Massilia litorea: one gene and its partner. The protein of the gene in region 1 interacts with the protein of each later gene in a pairwise test. Links are inferred from orthologs where the notes say so. Each region holds a gene or a part of one and is shown on either strand. Other genes may lie near its edges. The genes, in order: LPB04_RS12990 and LPB04_RS22815.

The links.
Region 2: the proteins of LPB04_RS12990 (region 1) and LPB04_RS22815 interact in binary tests that used the Escherichia coli proteins (3 or more experiments, as listed by UniProt). The link is inferred for Massilia litorea from one-to-one orthologs.

The regions. Positions count from the first base shown.
Region 1 is NZ_CP062941.1:2,908,818-2,912,074, reverse strand. What follows is about bases 33-2,970. They hold LPB04_RS12990 (IscS subfamily cysteine desulfurase), read right to left. Parts: upstream 2,161-2,970; coding sequence 904-2,160; downstream 33-903. Other genes in these bases: LPB04_RS12980 (uracil-DNA glycosylase family protein), read right to left, coding at 2,947-2,970; iscR (Fe-S cluster assembly transcriptional regulator IscR), read right to left, coding at 2,174-2,653; iscU (Fe-S cluster assembly scaffold IscU), read right to left, coding at 474-863; iscA (iron-sulfur cluster assembly protein IscA), read right to left, coding at 111-434; hscB (Fe-S protein assembly co-chaperone HscB), read right to left, coding at 33-103. Outside these bases: more of hscB, read right to left, coding at 1-32; more of LPB04_RS12980, read right to left, coding at 2,971-3,257. UniProt on the Escherichia coli protein: Master enzyme that delivers sulfur to a number of partners involved in Fe-S cluster assembly, tRNA modification or cofactor biosynthesis. Catalyzes the removal of elemental sulfur from cysteine to produce alanine.
Region 2 is NZ_CP062941.1:5,077,357-5,080,582, forward strand. What follows is about bases 41-2,947. They hold LPB04_RS22815 (sulfurtransferase TusA family protein), read right to left. Parts: upstream 1,670-2,947; coding sequence 1,412-1,669; downstream 41-1,411. Other genes in these bases: LPB04_RS22805 (electron transfer flavoprotein subunit alpha/FixB family protein), read right to left, coding at 41-456; LPB04_RS22810 (electron transfer flavoprotein subunit beta/FixA family protein), read right to left, coding at 469-1,218; alaS (alanine--tRNA ligase), read right to left, coding at 2,028-2,947. In the rest of the region: more of LPB04_RS22805, read right to left, coding at 1-40; more of alaS, read right to left, coding at 2,948-3,226. UniProt on the Escherichia coli protein: Sulfur carrier protein involved in sulfur trafficking in the cell. Part of a sulfur-relay system required for 2-thiolation during synthesis of 2-thiouridine of the modified wobble base 5-methylaminomethyl-2-thiouridine (mnm(5)s(2)U) in tRNA.

The DNA of each region.
Region 1 (3,257 bases):
CCGGGTGGACGCGGCCCTGGACGTCGCGGTAGGCCGCGTCGAGCGCGGCCATGTCGACGTCGAAGCGGGCCGGCAGGCCGAAGAGCTCGAAGTGGTTCTGCATCAGGTTCTTAGATCCGGAAGCTCTCGCCGCAACCGCAATTGTCCTTGACGTTCGGGTTGTTGAAGCGGAAGCCTTCGTTCAGTCCCTCGCGGGCGAAATCGAGTTCGGTGCCGTCGATGTAGGGCAGGCTTTTCGGGTCGACGAAGACCTTCACGCCAAACGACTCGAAGACAGTGTCCTCGGCCGCCGATTCGTCGACGTACTCCAGCTTGTAGGCCAGGCCGGAGCAGCCGGTGGTGCGCACGCCGAAACGCAACCCGAGGCCCTTGCCGCGACGCTCGATGTAGCGGTTGATGTGCTTCGCCGCTTTTTCGGTCAGTGTGATTGCCATGCGTTCCTCTCCAGCTTGGTTCTAGCTAATGAATCAACTTTACTGCGCAGTTGCGTGCTTGGTCTTGTAGTCGGCGACCGCGGCCTTGATCGCGTCTTCGGCCAGGATCGAGCAGTGGATTTTGACCGGCGGCAGCGCCAGTTCTTCGGCGATCTGCGTGTTCTTGATGGCCAGTGCCTGGTCCAGGGTTTTACCCTTCACCCATTCGGTCACCAGCGAGCTCGATGCGATGGCCGAACCGCAGCCATAGGTCTTGAACTTCGCGTCTTCGATCAGGCCCTGCTCGTTGACCTTGATCTGCAGCTTCATCACGTCGCCGCAGGCCGGTGCGCCGACCATGCCGGTACCGACGGCGTCATCGCCCTTGTCGAAGGCGCCGACGTTGCGTGGATTCTCGTAGTGGTCGAGTACTTTGTCCGAATATGCCATGGTAGTGCTCCTTATCTTCTCTTAATGCGTTCCGTACTGATTAGTGGGCTGCCCATTGGATCGTGCTGATGTCGATCCCGTCCTTGAACATGTCCCACAGGGGCGACAGTTCGCGCAGTTTGCCGACCTTCGATTTCAGCAGTTCGATCGTGAAATCGATGTCTTCTTCGGTCGTGAAGCGGCCGATGGTAAAGCGGATCGAGCTGTGCGCCAGTTCGTCGCTGCGTCCCAGGGCGCGCAGCACGTAGGATGGCTCCAGGCTGGCCGAGGTGCAGGCCGAACCGGACGACACGGCGATGTCCTTGATCGCCATGATCAGCGACTCGCCTTCGACATAGTTGAACGAAACGTTCAGGTTATGCGGCACGCGGTGTTCCATGTCGCCGTTGATGTAGACCTCTTCGATCTCCATCAGGCCCTTGGCCAGGCGGTCGCGCAGCGCGGTGATGCGCACGATCTCGCTGTCCATCTCTTCCTTGGCGATGCGGAAGGCTTCGCCCATGCCGGCAATCTGGTGCGTCGGCAAGGTGCCCGAGCGCAGGCCGCGCTCGTGGCCGCCGCCGTGCATCTGCGCTTCCAGGCGCACGCGCGGCTTGCGGCGCACGTACAGGGCGCCGATGCCCTTCGGACCATAGGTTTTATGGGCGGTGAAGGTCATCAGGTCGCACTTCGTCTTGTTCAGGTCGATGTGCACCTTGCCGGTCGCCTGGGCGGCGTCGCAGTGGAAGATGATGCCCTTCGAGCGGCACAGTTCGCCGATTTCGTCGATCGGCTGGATCACGCCGATTTCGTTATTGACCAGCATGACCGAGACCAGGATCGTGTCCGGACGGATTGCCGCGGCCAGCTGCTCGACGGTGATCAGGCCGTTGTCCTGCGGCTCCAGGTAGGTGGCTTCGAAACCGACGCGCTCGAGCTCGCGCACGGTGTCCAGCACGGCCTTGTGCTCGGTCTTCACCGTGATGATGTGCTTGCCCTTGGTCTTGTAGAACTGGGCCGCGCCCTTCAGGGCCAGGTTGTTCGATTCGGTGGCGCCGGAGGTCCAGATGATTTCGCGCGGATCGGCGCCGACCAGGGCGGCGACGTGGCCGCGCGCCTCTTCGACGGCAGCCTCGGCCGACCAGCCATACATGTGGCTGCGCGATGCCGGATTACCGAACTGCTCGCGCAGGAAGGGGATCATCTTGTCCGCCACGCGCGGGTCGATCGGCGTCGTTGCCGAGTAGTCCATATAGACCGGGAAATGTGGCGCAGTCACGAAGCTCTGCTCGATTTTTTTGTCCAAAGGCGCGTTCATCAGTTCACTCCAGTCATGCTTCAATTTTGGTGGCGGTGGGGGTGCGGTGCACCACCACGACGTTCTGTTCTTTCTGCTTCTGCTGGTCGACCAGGTCTTGCAGGGAGACCGAATCGAGGTAGTCGACCATCTTGGCGTTCAGCGTGGTCCACAGGTCGTGGGTCATGCAGCGGATGCCGCTGGCGGCGTCCGACCCGTGGCAGTTTTCCTTGCCCCCGCATTGGGTGGCGTCGAGCGGCTCGTCGACGGCGATGATGATGTCGGCCACCGTCACCTTTTCCGCCGGACGCGCCAGGCTGTAGCCGCCGCCCGGCCCGCGGATCGATTCGACGATCTCGTGGCGGCGCAGCTTGCCGAACAGCTGCTCGAGGTAGGACAGCGAAATGGCCTGGCGCTGGCTGATGCCCGACAGCGTGACCGGACCCGTACCCTGGCGCAGGGCAAGATCGATCATCGCAGTGACAGCAAAACGGCCTTTGGTGGTCAGACGCATCACAACCCCGGTAATGTTAAAATATTGCCCTTGTTCATTTCGCATCCACTTTTCCAGGTCTTCGGTGCTGAAGCAGAAAGACCGGATTAGTTGAACGATTTAGTCAAGTATAGCAAATTCCGGGGGGCTTGTCTTGGCGGCCCCAAAAACGGCGGACCTGGTTAGCGAGGCTTTTTGGATGCTGCCGTAGGGTGGGCAGCTCCACCCTGACGATCGAACAGACGCGCCGTCCGCGCTGCCCACGCGGTGATACGCGACTTCTGGACGATCGCGCCCGCAATCGAAACCGCCTCTCAGCGCGCCCGCAACAACCCCATCGGCCCGAACAATTCCCGCATCCCCTGGTGCCCGATAAAGCTCAGGTTATACGGATGCTCCGCCAGCACCTGCGGCAAGCCTGCGGTTTCCGGCAGCTTCCTCAACTCCTCCGCAATCTTCCCCCACAGCACCAGCGTCGGGGGCTGGGGCTGCGCGGCCAGCACCGCCAGCACGGTCTGCAAAAACGGCAGCCAGGCGCGCGCATCGATCGCCGGCTTGACGTGCTTGCGAAACACCAGCGCCGCGTTCAGCAAGAGGAATCCCTGCTGCGTGAGGTTGTCCTGTA
Region 2 (3,226 bases), 2.2 Mb from region 1 along the record:
GAAGCCGGTGCCGCGCACGGTGATGACTTTTACCGCGTCGCTCGACTGCACGGTGGCGATGGCGTTGCCGGCGTAGATCGGACGCTCGAAGGTGTCAGGGGAGTCGACCTTGGTAATTTCCGAGATCTGGGCCACGTCCAGCTTGGCGGCGACGCGCGGCAGGATGTTCTTGCCGTAGGCGGTGGCCGGCGCCAGGATGTGCGAGTACGAACCGGCGATGGCCAGGATCTGCTCGGCCACGTTTTCGGCCAGGCCGTCGGCGAAATACGGCGCGTCGGCGACCAGCACTTTCGAGACGCCGGCGATCTGCGCGGCGGCTTCGGCGGCGGCGCCGCAGTTGGAACCGGCGACCAGCACGTGGACGTCGCCGCCGCACTGGGCGGCCGCGGTCACGGTGTGGTGGGTGCTGCCCTTGAGGGAGCCATTGTCGTGTTCAGCAATAACGAGTGCGACCATGATGTTTCCTTATTAGATGACTTTGGCTTCGGTGCGCAGCTTCTGCACCAGCGTGGCGACGTCCGGCACCTTGATGCCCGCCGAGCGCTTGGCCGGCTCGACGACCTTCAGGGTCTTCAGGCGGTTCGCGACGTCGACGCCCAGGTCTTCCGGCTTGATCGTTTCCAGCGGCTTTTTCTTGGCCTTCATGATGTTCGGCAGCGTGACGTAGCGCGGCTCGTTCAGACGCAGGTCGGTGGTGACGATGGCCGGCAGGGTCAAGGAAACGGTTTCCAGGCCGCCGTCGACTTCGCGCGTCACGGTGACCTTGCCGTCTTCCAGCACGACCTTGGAGGCGAAGGTCGCTTGCGGCCAGCCCAGCAGGGCCGCCAGCATCTGGCCGGTCTGGTTCGAATCGTCGTCGATCGCCTGCTTGCCCAGGATGATCAGCTGCGGCTGCTCTTTATCTGCCAGCGCCTTCATGATCTTGGCCACGGCCAGCGGCTCGGTTTCGCCGTTGGTTTCGACCAGGATGCCGCGGTCGGCGCCGATCGCCATGCCGGTGCGCAGGGTTTCCTGGCACTGCGGCACACCGACGGAGACGGCCACGACTTCGGTGACCTTGCCGGCTTCCTTCAAACGGGTCGCTTCTTCGAGCGCGATTTCGTCGAACGGGTTCATCGACATCTTGACGTTGGCGATATCCACGCCGCTGCCGTCGGACTTGACGCGGACCTTGACGTTATAGTCGACCACGCGTTTGACGGGTACCAGGACTTTCATAGGTGTGCCTTTGAAAAAATGAAAAGGTAGACGGGGCTAAAGTGGCCTAGATTATAAGAGATAAACAGAATCAAGGCTGAATTAAAGCACGATCGTGCGATTTTTGGCTAGAGGGATGCTTCCAAAACGTGCGTTCGTATAACAAAAGGGGAAGCTGGCGGGGGGCACAGCAAGCACCCCGCCGGGACGGCGCTTACTTGCGGCGCATCAGGAAGACGAACTCGCCATTGCTGTGCGAGTGGGACAGCAGCGCGTTGCCGGTCTGCTTGGCAAAAGCCTGGAAGTCACGCACGGAACCGGTGTCGGTGGCCGTGATGCGCAGCACCTCGCCGGTGGCCATTTCGGCCAGCGCCTTCTTGGCTTTCAGGATAGGAAGCGGGCAGTTCAGGCCGCGCGCGTCCAGGTCCTTCTGGAATTGAATCGTATCGGTGTCGAGAATCGTGTCGCTCATCGCATGCCTGCTTAGGTGGTGATACTAGGTTCGGAGTCTACTCCAATTCCCGGATTATGACGCGCCGCACCAAAATAGTCACGAATTGTTGCATTGCCACAACCGTAATAGATGTGCTGAGGAAAGCTTGACTGAGGAATAATTGACGAGGCGGAGGGGATTCTGCAGGATGGATGCCCCGGGTACACACACGGTGCGATGCGGAATGTGGCAACGGCGCCAAGGTTTTCCGGCACTTCTGGAATGTTAATTCAGGTGCGATCGAGCGATCGTTTTTGCACCGTTCCAGCACAGTGACGCACCGGAACGATGCCGATGAAACCTGGGTGGACGGAAAAACCGTCCACCCAGGCGTTGCTTAAGCGCGTTCGCCGACCCAGCCCGCGACTGCGGCCAGCGCGTTTGGCAGCCCCGACGGATCGGTACCACCGGCCTGCGCCATGTCCGGACGCCCGCCACCCTTGCCGCCCACCTGCTGGGCGACGAAGTTGACCAGCTCGCCGGCTTTGACTTTGCCGGTCGCATCCTTGGTCACGCCGGCGATCAGGCTGACCTTGCCATCAAGCACGCTGGCCAGCACGATAGCGGCCGTGCCCAGCTTGTCCTTGAGCTTGTCCATGGTCTCGCGCAGGCCCGTGACGTCGGCGCCGTCCATCGTCGCCGCCAGCACCTTGATGCCGTTGACGTCGACCGCCTGGTTCACCAGCTCGTCGCCCTGGCCCGACGCCAGCTTCGACTTCAGCGCTGCGACTTCCTTCTCCAGCAGCTTGACCTGATCCTGCACCTGGGCGATACGCGACGGCAGTTCGTCCGGGCCGGTCTTCAGGGCCGAGGCGGCGGCCAGCAGCCTGGCGTTGGTTTGTTGTACCCACGCCAGCGCGCCCTCGCCCGTCACCGCCTCGATACGGCGGATGCCGGCGGCGACGCCGCTCTCGGAGACGATCTTGAACAGGCCGATGTCGCCGGTGCGGGTCACGTGCACGCCGCCGCACAGCTCTTTCGAGGAGCCGATGTCGAGCACGCGCACTTCGTCGCCGTACTTCTCGCCGAACAGCGCCATCGCGCCGTGCTTCACCGCGTCGTCGAAGGACATCAGGTGCGCCTGGGTCGGATGGTTTTCGAGGATCTCGCGGTTCACGATCTGCTCGACCTGGGCGATCTGCTCGGGCGTCACCGGTGCATTGTGGCTGAAGTCGAAACGGGTTTTATCCGGATCGACCAGCGAACCCTTTTGCTGGACGTGCGAACCGAGGACTTCGCGCAGCGCCTTGTGCATCAGGTGGGTCGCGGAGTGATTGCGGATGGTGCGCGCACGCTTGGCCTGGTCGACCTGGGCGTCCACGGTGTCGCCGATCTTCAGCGAACCGCTGCGCAGCACGCCGTGGTGGCCGAAGACGTCGGCCTGGATTTTCAGGGTGTCTTCGACTTCGAACTCACCGCCAGTTGCGCGGATCAAACCGTGGTCGCCCACCTGGCCGCCCGATTCGGCGTAGAACGGCGTCGTGTCGAGCACGACGATGCCTTCCTGGCCGGCCTTCAGTTCCTGCACCGAGACGC